DNA from 2 places in the Streptomyces sp. NPDC088923 genome. Region 2 is predicted to be linked to the other one. Evidence: riboswitches for the same ligand, from Rfam matches in the RefSeq annotation. Region 2 holds a riboswitch; the other holds the start of a gene.
What was found. Region 2 has a riboswitch for glycine ahead of gcvP (aminomethyl-transferring glycine dehydrogenase). Riboswitches for the same ligand answer to the same signal wherever they lie in the genome.
Positions count from the first base shown of each region.

Region 1: another riboswitch for glycine. It lies ahead of gcvT (glycine cleavage system aminomethyltransferase GcvT); the one in region 2 lies ahead of gcvP (aminomethyl-transferring glycine dehydrogenase).

Region 1 is NZ_JBIVIO010000002.1:709,033-715,284, forward strand. It holds gene ACIP4O_RS14375 (L-serine ammonia-lyase) at 1-272, opposite strand, end outside; gene glyA (serine hydroxymethyltransferase) at 450-1,718, opposite strand; gene gcvH (glycine cleavage system protein GcvH) at 1,788-2,171, opposite strand; gene gcvT (glycine cleavage system aminomethyltransferase GcvT) at 2,291-3,430, opposite strand; glycine riboswitch at 3,575-3,678, opposite strand; gene ACIP4O_RS14395 (AAA family ATPase) at 3,930-4,802, shown strand; gene ACIP4O_RS14400 (enhanced serine sensitivity protein SseB) at 4,941-5,711, shown strand; gene ACIP4O_RS14405 (enhanced serine sensitivity protein SseB C-terminal domain-containing protein) at 5,916-6,252, shown strand, end outside.
Region 2 is NZ_JBIVIO010000003.1:9,773-16,024, forward strand. It holds gene ACIP4O_RS15455 (DNA polymerase IV) at 1-969, shown strand, start outside; gene ACIP4O_RS15460 (PRC-barrel domain-containing protein) at 1,018-1,389, opposite strand; glycine riboswitch at 1,533-1,632, shown strand; gene gcvP (aminomethyl-transferring glycine dehydrogenase) at 1,822-4,707, shown strand; gene ACIP4O_RS15470 (DUF5999 family protein) at 4,838-5,041, opposite strand; gene ACIP4O_RS15475 (hypothetical protein) at 5,296-5,892, opposite strand.

The DNA.
Region 1 (6,252 bases), on a different contig from region 2:
ATCTCCTCGGCGCGCTCGTCGGCGTGCTCGACGTCGACGGTACGGGGCGAGGCACCCTCCAGACCGAGCAGCACCGCCTTCGGGGTGCCGTGCCCGTGACCGGTGGCACCGAGCGAGCCGAACAGCTCGGCGCGCACCCGCGCGGTCGGCACCAGCAGCCCCTCGTTCTTGAGCCGGCGGGCGAACATGCGGGCCGCCCGCATGGGGCCCACCGTGTGCGAACTGGAGGGGCCGATGCCGACGGAGAACAGGTCGAAGACCGAGATGGCCACGGAACACTCCTCAAAAGACGGACGCCGTTGTCCGTCCGGGAACGGGGGACGTGCGGAAGAACGAAGAAGAACGAAGGGGTACGGGGGCGCGCGGCCCGTCCCGCACGCCGGGGTCACTCCCCAGTGTGCGGGACGGGCCGGAAAGGGGCGAAAAGGCCCCCGCGGGCGTGACCCGGCTCAGGCGCCCAGCGCCGGGTACAGCGGGTACTTCTCGGTGAGCGCCGTCACCCGGGCGCGGAGCTTCGCCGCGTCGTGGCCCGGCTTGAGGGCCTCGGCGATGATGTCGGCGACCTCGGTGAACTCCGCGGCGCCGAAACCGCGCGTCGCGAGCGCCGGCGTGCCGATGCGCAGCCCCGAGGTGACCATCGGGGGACGCGGGTCGTTCGGGACCGCGTTGCGGTTGACGGTGATGCCGACCTCGTGGAGACGGTCCTCGGCCTGCTGCCCGTCCAGCTCCGAGTGGCGCAGGTCGACGAGAACGAGGTGCACGTCCGTACCGCCGGAGAGGACCGAGACGCCGTGCTCGGTGACGTCGGCGGCGACGAGGCGCTCCGCGAGGATGCGCGCGCCCTCCAGGGTCCGCGCCTGGCGGTCCTTGAAGTCCTCGGAGGCCGCGACCTTGAAGGCCACCGCTTTGCCCGCGATCACGTGCTCCAGCGGGCCGCCCTGCTGACCGGGGAAGACCGCCGAGTTGATCTTCTTCGCCAGCTCGGCCGTCGACAGGATCACGCCACCGCGCGGGCCGCCGAGCGTCTTGTGCGTCGTCGTCGTGACGACGTGCGCGTGCGGCACGGGGGAGGGGTGCAGACCGGCGGCGACGAGGCCCGCGAAGTGCGCCATGTCGACCATGAGGTACGCGCCGACCTCGTCCGCGATCCGGCGGAACGCCGCGAAGTCGAGCTGACGCGGGTACGCCGACCAGCCGGCCACGATGAGCTTCGGCCGGGCCTCCCGGGCCAGCTCCGCGACCTGGTCCATGTCGACCCGGCCGGTCTCCTCGTCGACGTGGTACGCCACGACGTTGTAGAGCTTGCCGGAGAAGTTGATCTTCATGCCGTGGGTCAGGTGACCGCCGTGGGCCAGGTTCAGGCCCATGATCGTGTCGCCCGGCTTGAGCAGCGCGAACATCGCGGCGGCGTTCGCCTGCGCGCCCGAGTGCGGCTGCACGTTGGCGTGCTCGGCGCCGAAGAGCGCCTTGACCCGGTCGATCGCGAGCTGCTCGATCACGTCGACGTGCTCGCAGCCGCCGTAGTAACGGCGACCCGGGTAGCCCTCGGCGTACTTGTTGGTGAGCACCGAGCCCTGCGCCTCCATGACGGCGACGGGCGCGAAGTTCTCGGAGGCGATCATCTCCAGCGTCGACTGCTGGCGGTGCAGCTCGGCGTCGACCGCCGAGGCCACCTCGGGGTCGAGCGCGTGGAGCGGGGTGTTGAGGAGCGAAGACAAGAGTTCAGTCCCTATCGAGTTCGGGAGCGCGGTCGCGAGGACCGCGCGGCGTCGTCGTCGGCGGCGTCGTCAGTCGTCGGAGCCCGCGAAGGCCGCGTACTCCTCAGCACTCAGCAGGTCGCCGGGCTCCTCGCTCACCCGCACCTTGAAGAGCCAGCCGCCCTCGAAGGGCGCCGAGTTGACGAGCGAGGGGTCCTCGACGACGTCCGCGTTGACCTCGGTGACCTCACCGCCCACGGGCGAGTACAGGTCGCTCACCGACTTCGTCGACTCCAACTCGCCACAGGTCTCACCGGCCTCGACGCTGTCGCCGACCTCGGGGAGCTGCGCGTAGACGACGTCACCGAGCTGACCGGCGGCGTACGCCGTGATGCCGACCGTCGAGACGCCGTCCTCGGCGGCCGACAGCCACTCGTGCTCTTTGCTGTACCGCAGGTTCGTGGGGTTGCTCATGGCCTGAATTCTCCTGTACGCGGGGGAGTGGTGGGAAAAGGGGGTGCGGAAGGAACGGGGCGGAAGGCGCGGGCAGGCGAGTGGGCCGCGACTCGCGCGCGTCCGGTGACTCGCGGAGGTTACTTCTGCCGCTTGTAGAAGGGCAGCGCGACGACCTCGTACGGCTCGTGCTTGCCCCGGATGTCGACGCCGACGCCCTCCGCGCCCGCCGTCGCGTGCGCGGCGTCCACGTAGGCCATCGCGATCGGCTTGCCGAGCGTCGGGGACGGGGCGCCCGAGGTGACCTCGCCGACGACCTGCCCGTCCGCGACGACCGCGTACCCGGCGCGCGGGACGCGACGCCCCGCGGCGATCAGCCCGACGAGCTTGCGCGGCGGAGTGCTCGCGGCCTTCTCGGCCGCGGCCTCCAGCGCCGCACGGCCCACGAAACGGCCCTCGTTCGACGTCTTCTCGAACTTCACGACGCGCCCGAGGCCCGCGTCGAACGGCGTGAGGGCGGTGCTCAGCTCGTGCCCGTACAGCGGCATCCCGGCTTCGAGCCGCAGCGTGTCCCGGCAGGCGAGCCCGCACGGCACCATCCCGAACTCCGTACCCGCCGCGAAGAGGGCGCCCCACAGCCTCGGCGCGTCGGCGGGCGCGCAGAACAGCTCGAAACCGTCCTCGCCCGTGTAACCCGTGCGCGCGATCATGACCTCGACGCCGCCCACCGAGCCCGGCAGGCCCGCGTAGTACTTGAGCCCGTCCAGATCCGCGTCGGTGATCTTCGCGAGGACGGGCGCGGCGGCCGGGCCCTGCACCGCGAGGAGCGCGTACGCGTCCCTGTCGTCGCGCACCTCGGCGTCGAAACCGGCCGCGCGCTCGCGCAGCGCGTCGAGGACGGTCTGCGCGTTGGAGGCGTTGGCGACGACGAGGTAGGTGTCGGCGGCCGTGCGGTAGACGATGAGGTCGTCCAGGATGCCGCCGTCCTCGCGGCAGATCATCGTGTAGCGGGCGCGGCCCTCCTTCACGGAGCCGATGTTGCCGACGAGCGCGAAGTCGAGCAGGTCCACGGCCTGCGGCCCCGCGATGGTGATCTCGCCCATGTGGGAGAGGTCGAAGAGCCCGGCGCGCTCGCGCACCGCCGTGTGCTCCTCGCGCTCGCTGCCGTAGCGCAGCGGCATGTCCCAGCCGGCGAAGTCGGTCATCGTCGCGCCGAGCGCGCGGTGCGCGGCGTCGAGCGCGGTCTTGCGGAGGGGGGCGGTGTCTGGCGTGTCGCTCATGCGGTCGGCTCCCAGAAACGAGACGGGCGAGGTAGTTCCTCCCCATCTGTCATCGGGACCTGAGAGGTTCGCCATGACCCGCGCGCGGCGGGCGGACTTGCACCGTGGGTGGGACCGGTCGCCCGGCCCGCTTTTCAGATGTGCCTCGCCCGCGCGGTATCGGGGCCTGAGAGATTCAAGGGAGGGACTTGCTCCTTCGGCGCCCCGGAGCGGCTGTGCGGCTCCCGGGACTCTCCCGCGCGGATTCAAGCGGCCGGTATGAGGTTGTCCAGCCCTCGGGCCCCGAGGCCGTCGAGCTGTGGGAAAGCGGTCGATCGCCGCCATCATCGCACGCCGTCCCGGGCGACAGAAGGGGCATCCCGCCCCCCGGCGGCGAGGTGCGTCACGCCGGGGTTCCCGCACCCCCCGGCTGGGCACTGTCCCGGTAGTCCGCATTACCTTCTCTTTACTCTGGGGGAGTGTGCGGCGGGCGGACCGCGAGCACGGGGGAGGAAGCGCGATGCGGCAGCGGACCGGAACGGAGCGTGACGGCGCGGGGGAGCGCGGCGGTACGGGGGAGCGCGGGGCTACCGGGGAGCGCGCGGGGACGGGCGCGCGTGGCGGTACGGGGCACGGCGGGGGCGAGGGCGGCGGGGGTACGGGGGAAGCCGCCACGTACACCGGGGACGGGCCCGCGCGGCGGACGGCGGGGGACGCGCCCGTGCGGCAGGCCGCACCCCGCGTCCTGGACCTGCGCGAAGGCGCCCCGTACGCCCCCCGGCGGCTACGGTTCGCCGAGGGCGACCTGGTGGCCGTCTCGGGGCTCCCGGGAAGCGGCAAGTCGACGCTCCTGGCCCGCCTCGCCACCGCCCGCACGATCGACTCGCAGGACACCCGCGAGCGCTGGACCGGCAGACTGCCCGCCCTGCCCTACGCCCTGTACCGGCCGCTCGTCCGGCTCGACCACTACCGCGTCCTGCTGCGCGCCGCGCTCACCACGCACGAGAGCCTCCTCGTGCACGACTGCGGGACGCTGCCCTTCGTACGGGCCCTGCTCGCCCTGGCCGCCCGGCGCCGCGGCACCCGCTTCCACCTGCTCTTCCTCGACGTCTCCCCGCCACTCGCCCGCGCCGGGCAGCGCGCCCGGGGCCGCGAGGTGAGCCGCTACGCCTTCGCCCGCCACCGCAGGGCCGCGAGCGGACTGCGCGCGCGGGCGGCGCGCGGGCGGCTCCCGCACGGCTGCGCCCACCTCGTCCTGCTGGACCGCGAGGCCGCCGCCGAACTGGCCGGGCTCGACTTCGTACCCCCGACGGCACCACGAGCGGCACCGCCCGCCACGCCCCCCGTCGCACCCCCCGCGCTGCCCGCGCCCCGCCGGGCGGGCGACGGCTGAGCCGGGCCGGGACCGGGTCGCTTGTCGGCGTCGCGCGCTACAGTGCGCCCGCAAGCAGCGAACGAGGGCGGCCCCGCGCACAGTGGCGGCCGTGAACGACAGCGGGTCAGGCGCCCGCGGGCTCAGGGTGGGAAGCGGATGAACGTTCCGGCGCAGACGACGGCCGAGACCGCGCCGTACGGCGGATGGCCGGGCAACGAGCTGGAGCAGGTGCTCGTCGCCTCGCTGGGCGTGCCGGGCGCGGGCGGGCGCATCGTCGAGACGCTCGGGCGCGCCACGATATGGGTGCCGCTGCCCAGGGGCGGCGGTCCCGAGAGCATGGCGCTCGACCTCCAGGCCGTCGAACTGGACGGGCAGGCGTACGTGCCGGTCTTCAGCTCGCAGGAGCAACTCCTCGGCGTCATGGGCACGTACACGCCTTTCGCCGAGGTCGCCGCGATCGACTTCGCGCGCGGACTGCCCGCCCAGCTCGGCATCCTCCTCAACCCCGAGGGCACCGTCACCGTGCCCCTGCCCCCGCCCGCCGTCGCCGAACTGTGCCGCGCGGGACGCACGGTGCTCGACGGGCCCGGCAGCGGCGGCCGGGTGCGGCTGCGCGAACCGGACTGGCAGGTGGACCCGGTGGACTTCCTGAGCGCCGCCGCCGAGGAGTTCGCCGTGACCGGCCTCGTGCGCACCGCGCGCCGCTGCCTCGCGGAGGTCGAGGACCAGCCGCCCTCCCTCTTCGTCGGGGTGGAGCTGAGCGACCCGGCGGGCGGCGAGGCGGTGCTCGACGCGCTCGGCCGCGCACTCGGCCGGGCCCCCGTCGCCTGGCCGGTCAACCTGATCCTCCTCGACGTGGCCCAGGACCCGGTCGCCGACTGGCTGCGAGCCCGGGTGCGCCCCTTCCACACGGCCGCGGGGTACTGAGCCGGCGGGGACCGCGCGAGGACCGGTTCGCGCGCCGAACTGGTTTGATGGGAGGTCGCGCGCGGCCTCGCGGGAGACCGGGCCGGGCTGTGACGGGAGGTCGCGCCAGGCTTTGACCGGAGGTCGCGCGCGGCGCGACCCTGCGCTCCGGGACAGGGGCCAGTACGGTGGGGCGGTCGATTCACGACGAAGGGGCGGTCACAGGTGAGTGCGTCGGGCACGGCGGCCGGGGGCGAGATCCCGGGCCGCACGCGGCCGGGGACGGGGGAGTACCTCGAAGAGGCGTTGCGGCAGGTCGTACCGGGCCGCTTCGACTCCTACGAGGCGCTGTTGCACGCCCTCGCCACGAGCAGCGTCCACATGCTGCTCTTCTCCGGCACCCCGGGCTCGCCCGAGGCGCGGTACGGCTCCATGGACGTGGCCGGGCACTCCTACGCGCCCTGCGTCACCTCGCCCGGCGAACTCGCGGTGAGCGGCTGGAGCCGCGCGCAGGTCCTGGAGCGGGGCGAGTCGGTGGCGGGCGCGCTCTACCCCGCCCGCC
Region 2 (6,252 bases):
AGGGCGCGGACGGGGCTGACGGGCTCCGTGGGGCTCGCCGCCTCGAAGATGCTCGCGAAGATCGGCTCCGAGCGGGCCAAACCGGACGGGCTGGTGCTGATCGAGCCCGGCACCGAACGCGAACTGCTCGCGCCGCTCTCCGTGCGGGTGCTGCCCGGCGTCGGCCCCGCCACCGGGGACCACCTGCGCAGGGCCGGGATCAGCACGATCGGGGACATCGCGGAGGCGGGCGAGGACGAACTCGTACGACTGCTCGGCAAGGCGCACGGCGCGGGGGTGTACGCGATGTCGCTCGCGCGCGACGAGCGGCCCGTCGTCGCCGAGCGGGAGGGGAAGTCGGTCTCGGTCGAGGATACGTACGACCTCGACATCCACGACCGGGTACGGGTGCGGGCCGAGGTCGCCGCGCTCGCCGACCGCTGTGTGGGGCGGCTGCGGGCGAGCGGCCGCTCGGGGCGGACCGTGGTGCTCAAGGTGCGGCGGTACGACTTCTCGACGCTGACGCGCTCGGAGACGCTGCGCGCGCCGACCGACGACCCGGCCGTCGTGCGTGAGGCGGCGGCGCGGCTCCTGGAACTCGTGGACACGACGGGCGGGGTGCGGCTGCTCGGGGTCGGGGTCTCCGGGCTCGCCGACTTCACGCAGGAGGTGCTCTTCGCGCGGACGACGGCGGGCGAGGAGCCCCTCACGCGGGTCCCGGAACCCGTCCTGGTCGCGGCGCCCGTGCCCGTACCGTCCGCGCCGCCCGTGTCCCAGTGGCGCCCGGGCCAGGACGTCGTGCACCGGGAGCACGGGCCCGGGTGGGTGCAGGGCAGCGGGCTCGGGCGGGTCACGGTGCGCTTCGAGACGCCGTACGACGAGCGCCCGGGGCGCGTACGGACCTTCGCCGTCGACGACCCGGACCTGAGCGGGGGAGAACCGCTTCCGCTGGTCCGGGTGGGCGGGGAGGGCGAGGCGCGGGCGCGGTAGGCGGTGGTGCCGGAAGGCGGCCGGGAATCGATGCGGAGGGCGGGGCGCTCAGGCGTCCTCGCGGCCCGCTACGCGTCCGAATTCGAGGTCCTCGTGCGGTTCCGGGGGGCTCGCGTCGAGGCCGTAGTGGCGGTAGAGCCGGAGTTCCTGCTGCGGGGAGAGGTGACGGCCCACGCCGAAGTCGGGCGCGTCCTTGATGAGGGCGCGGGCGAAGGGGACGCGCAGGACGCCGGAGACGAGTCGGCTCGGCTCCAGGGGGACGAAGGCGTCCCTGCTGAAGAGGCCGGTGCGTATCGCCGCCCACTCCGGGATTCCGGTGGCGTCGTCGAGGTACACCTCGTCCACGGTGCCGATCCTGGCACCCTCGTGGTCCACCGCCTTGCGACCGATCAGGGCGTGCGGGTCGATATCGCTCTCCACGGCACCTCCTGGTGTCGGCACCCGCGCTGCGGGGCCGTAGGGCTCGTACTCCTACGTAAAGGCACTTCCGCTCCGGCGGCCACTCGGCGCCCCGCCGCCCCTGACCTGCCCGGCGCGCCGCTGGTACGCTGGCCAGTGGCTGCTGACCCTGTGCGGGAGAGTGCCCCGGAACGCGAGATCCGGGGACGCCGAAGGAGCAAATCCTCCCCGGAATCTCTCAGGCCCCTGTACCGCGCGGGCGAGGTCACTCTGGAAAGCAGGACGCGTCCGGCGGGTATGCGGGGCGACGGTCCTCACCGACGGTGAAAGCCTGCCCGGGCGCTTGCGTCCGTGAAGGTGAAGCTCTCAGGTCCGGATGACAGAGGGGGAGGCCGTCCGGGTACCCGCAGGTGGTATCCGGTGCAGGTCGCGCCGACCAGGAGGCCCCCGCAGATGACCGTCCACCGCACCCCGCTGACCCGGCTGGAAGAGGGCACGCCCTTCGCCCAGCGCCACATCGGGCCCGACGCCGAGGCGCGGGCGAAGATGCTCGCTCAGGTCGGCTTCGGCTCGCTCGACGAACTCACCGCCGCCGCCGTGCCCGAGGTGATCCGCTCCGCCGAGGCGCTCCAGCTCCCCGCCGCGCGCACCGAGGCCGAGGTCCTCGACGAACTGCGCGCCCTCGCCCGGCGCAACGAGGTCGTGGACTCCATGATCGGCCTCGGCTACTACGGCACCTTCACGCCGCCGGTCATCCTGCGCAACGTCATGGAGAACCCGGCCTGGTACACCGCGTACACCCCCTACCAGCCGGAGATCTCGCAGGGCCGCCTGGAGGCGCTGCTCAACTTCCAGACGATGGTCGCGGACCTCACCGGGCTGCCCACCTCGGGCGCCTCGCTGCTCGACGAGGGCACCGCCGCCGCCGAGGCGATGGCCCTCTCGCGGCGCGTCGGCAAGGTCAAGAAGGGCGTCTACCTCGTCGACGCCGACACCTTCCCGCAGACCGTCGCCGTGCTGCGCACCCGCGCGGAGCCGACGGGCGTCGAGGTCGTCGTCGCCGACCTGTCGCAGGGCCTGCCCGCCGAGTACGCCGAGGGCGGCGTCACGGGCGTCCTCCTCCAGTACCCGGGCGCCTCCGGAGCCGTACGGGACCTGCGCCCCGTCATCGAGCAGGCGCACGCCGTCCACGCGGTCGTCACCGTCGCCGCCGACCTGCTCGCCCTCACCGTGCTCACCTCGCCCGGCGAGCTGGGCGCGGACATCGCCGTCGGTACGACGCAGCGCTTCGGCGTCCCGATGGGCTTCGGCGGCCCGCACGCCGGCTACATGGCCGTCCGCGAGGCGCACGCGCGCAGCCTGCCCGGCCGCCTCGTCGGCGTCTCCGTCGACGCCGACGGCGACAAGGCGTACCGCCTCGCCCTCCAGACCCGCGAGCAGCACATCCGCCGCGAGAAGGCGACGAGCAACATCTGCACCGCGCAGGTCCTCCTCGCGGTCATGGCCGGGATGTACGCGGTCTACCACGGCCCCGAGGGGCTGCGGGCGATCGCCGAGCGCACCCATCGTTACGCGAGCCTGCTCGCCGCCGGGCTGCGCGCGGGGGGCGTCTCCGTCGTCCACGGCGAGTACTTCGACACCCTCACCGTGACGGTCCCCGGGCGCGCCGACGCGATCCTCGCCGCCGCCCGCGAGCAGGGCGTCAACCTGCGGCGCGTGGACGCGGACACGCTCTCGCTCGCCTGCGACGAGACCACCGACCGCGCCCGCCTCGCCGCCGTCTGGGCCGCCTTCGGCGTCACCGCCGACATCGAGGCCCTCGACGCGTCGACGCCCGACGCGCTTCCCGAGGCGCTGCACCGCACGAGCACGTACCTGGACCACCCCGTCTTCCACGCGCACCGCTCCGAGACGGCGATGCTGCGCTACCTGCGCTCGCTCTCCGACAAGGACTACGCCCTGGACCGGGGCATGATCCCGCTCGGCTCCTGCACGATGAAGCTCAACGCGACGACCGAGATGGAGCCCGTCACCTGGCCCGAGTTCGGCTCCCTGCACCCCTTCGTGCCGGTCTCGCAGGCGCAGGGGTACCTGGAGCTGATCCGCGAGCTGGAGGAGCGGCTCGCCGAGGTCACCGGGTACGACAGGGTCTCGCTCCAGCCCAACGCCGGTTCGCAGGGCGAGCTGGCCGGGCTGCTCGCGGTGCGCGGCTACCACCGCGCGAACGGCGACACGGCCCGTACCGTCTGCCTCATCCCCTCCTCGGCGCACGGCACCAACGCCGCCTCCGCCGTCATGGCCGGGATGAAGGTCGTCGTCGTCAAGACCGCCGAGGACGGCGAGGTGGACCTCGACGACCTGCACGCCAAGATCGACAAGCACCGTGACGAGCTGGCCGTGCTCATGATCACGTACCCCTCGACGCACGGGGTCTTCGAGGAGCACGTCGCCGACGTCTGCGCGGCCGTGCACGAGGCCGGGGGCCAGGTCTACATCGACGGCGCCAACCTCAACGCCCTCGTCGGTCTCGCGCGGCCCGGCCACTTCGGCGGCGACGTCTCGCACCTCAACCTGCACAAGACCTTCTGCATCCCGCACGGCGGCGGTGGTCCGGGGGTCGGGCCGATCGGTGTTCGCGAGCACCTCGCCCCGTACCTGCCCAACCACCCGCTCCAGCCGGCGGCGGGGCCCGAGACCGGGGTCGGCCCGGTCTCGGCCGCGCCGTGGGGCTCCGCGGGCATCCTCCCGATCTCCTGGGCGTACGTGCGGCTCATGGGCGGCGAGGGGCTCAAGGAGGCCACGCAGGTCGCCGTGCTCTCGGCGAACTACATCGCCAAGCGCCTGGAGCCGCACTTCCCCGTGCTCTACACCGGTCCCGCCGGGCTCGTCGCGCACGAGTGCATCGTGGACCTGCGCGAGCTGACGAAGACCACGGGCGTCACCGTCGACGACATCGCGAAGCGCCTCATCGACTACGGCTTCCACGCCCCGACGATGTCCTTCCCGGTCGCGGGGACGCTCATGATCGAGCCGACCGAGAGCGAGAACCTCGCCGAGCTGGACCGTTTCTGCGAAGCGATGATCGCCATCCGCGCCGAGATCGACAAGGTCGCGGCCGGTACGTGGCCGGCCGAGGACAATCCGCTGCGGAACGCCCCGCACACCGCGCGGGCGCTCGCGGGGGAGTGGGAGCACGCCTACGAGCGGGCCGAGGCGGTCTTCCCCGGCCACGTCGACCCGACGACGAAGTACTGGCCGCCGGTGCGCCGGATCGACCAGGCCTTCGGCGACCGCAACCTCGTGTGCTCCTGCCCGCCGCTGGACGCCTACGAGGACTGAGCGGGACCGCCGCCGAGGGCTGAGTCCGCCCCCGAGGGCGCTCGACTCCCCCCATGGGAAACGCGGGGCCGGTACGGAGATCGTCTCTCCGTACCGGCCCCGCGCCGTGCGTCCGGCGCGTCCGGGAGGCTCAGGCGGCCGTCGTCACCGTGCCCGCCGCCGGTCGGTGCGGGGCGATGACGCTGCCGTCGGGGAGGAGTTCGCCGGTGTCCTCGAAGAGCAGGACCCCGTTGCACAGCAGGCTCCAGCCCTGCTCCGGGTGGTGGGCGACCGGCAGCGCGGCGTCCCGGTCGGCGGAGAGGGCGGTGGGGCAGGGTGGCTGGTGCTGGCACATGGTTCGGGTCTCTCGCTGGCTCGTGGGGCTCGGCCGGCTCGTGAGGCCGGTGGGTTCCTCGATGGTCATGACCGCATCCCCCGTATCGGTTGCTGGTCGCAAGTCTTCCCCCGGGAGGCCGCTCCCGCAGGGATTTCGCGAGAGCGGGCCTCCTCGGACAGGGACGCTTCACCCGTGCGGGCGGTTCGCTGAACGGCCTTACCCGTTCGGGTGGTTCGATGTAGTCCGCTGGGACTACCGCGCCCGGGCCGCCCTCAGGCGAGGCTGTCGAGCAGCCCGGCGGGGGACGCCGGAGGAGCCAGCCTCCGTTCCAGTACGGGCAGGAACTGCGCGGCGCGCAGCGGCAGGTACGCGGTGAAGCCGGGCGGAGCCGGGGCGAGCGGCACCAGGAGATCCCGCTCGCCGAGCGCGCTCTCCGCCGACATGTCGGCGACATCGGTGTGCAGCCACAGCATGAGCATGTAGAGGGCGGGCACGGAGAGCAGCCGCGCCTGGTATGGGGTGCTCAGGGCGTCCGCCTCGTGCATGGCCCGGTCGGCGGCGTTGACGTACGGGCCTTCGAAGAAGTGCGAGAAGGTCCACCCGTCCGCCGTGAGCCGCGCCTCGCCGACCGCGAGCGGGCGATCGCCGTTGCGAACGGTGAAACGCCAGGAGTTCAGGCGGGTGCGCCCCGCCGAGCGGGGGGCGGTGGGGTCCAGGACGTGCACCGGGAGGCCCGGCTCGGCGATGAGCGGGCCGCGTGCGGTGCGCAGCGCGGGGGTGGGGGCCTCGTGGACGGCGGTCGGCGATGCCAGGGCGGTGCGGACGCTGCGCAGGCCGGCCGCGGGGGCAGGCGGAAGGTGCAAGGGCATGGGCGGGAGCCTCTCTCGTGCGACAGGCTGGTGGAGCGGGCGGTACGACGGCTCTGTCCGCTCGCGCGCCACGGAGGATGCTCTCGACTCCCGGCGCGCAAGCGCCAACTCTCCACCTCGTGCGCAGAGTTTATACGATGCGTGTTCGCACGGGGTTTCCGCTAGCTGTCGCGCTTATTGCGGGCAAGTCACTATCCGGTCTTTTTCGAGAAGGTTTCACCATTGATTTCCCGGGTACCGCGCCAGTGACCTCGGCATGTGCCCTTGGCGTGGTCGTCCGGTAGTCGTCGGCGATATTCACCAGGGCTACCGGGAGAAGGGTGGGAGATCGGTGGGAGGAAAAGATCCGTGAATCCCCCC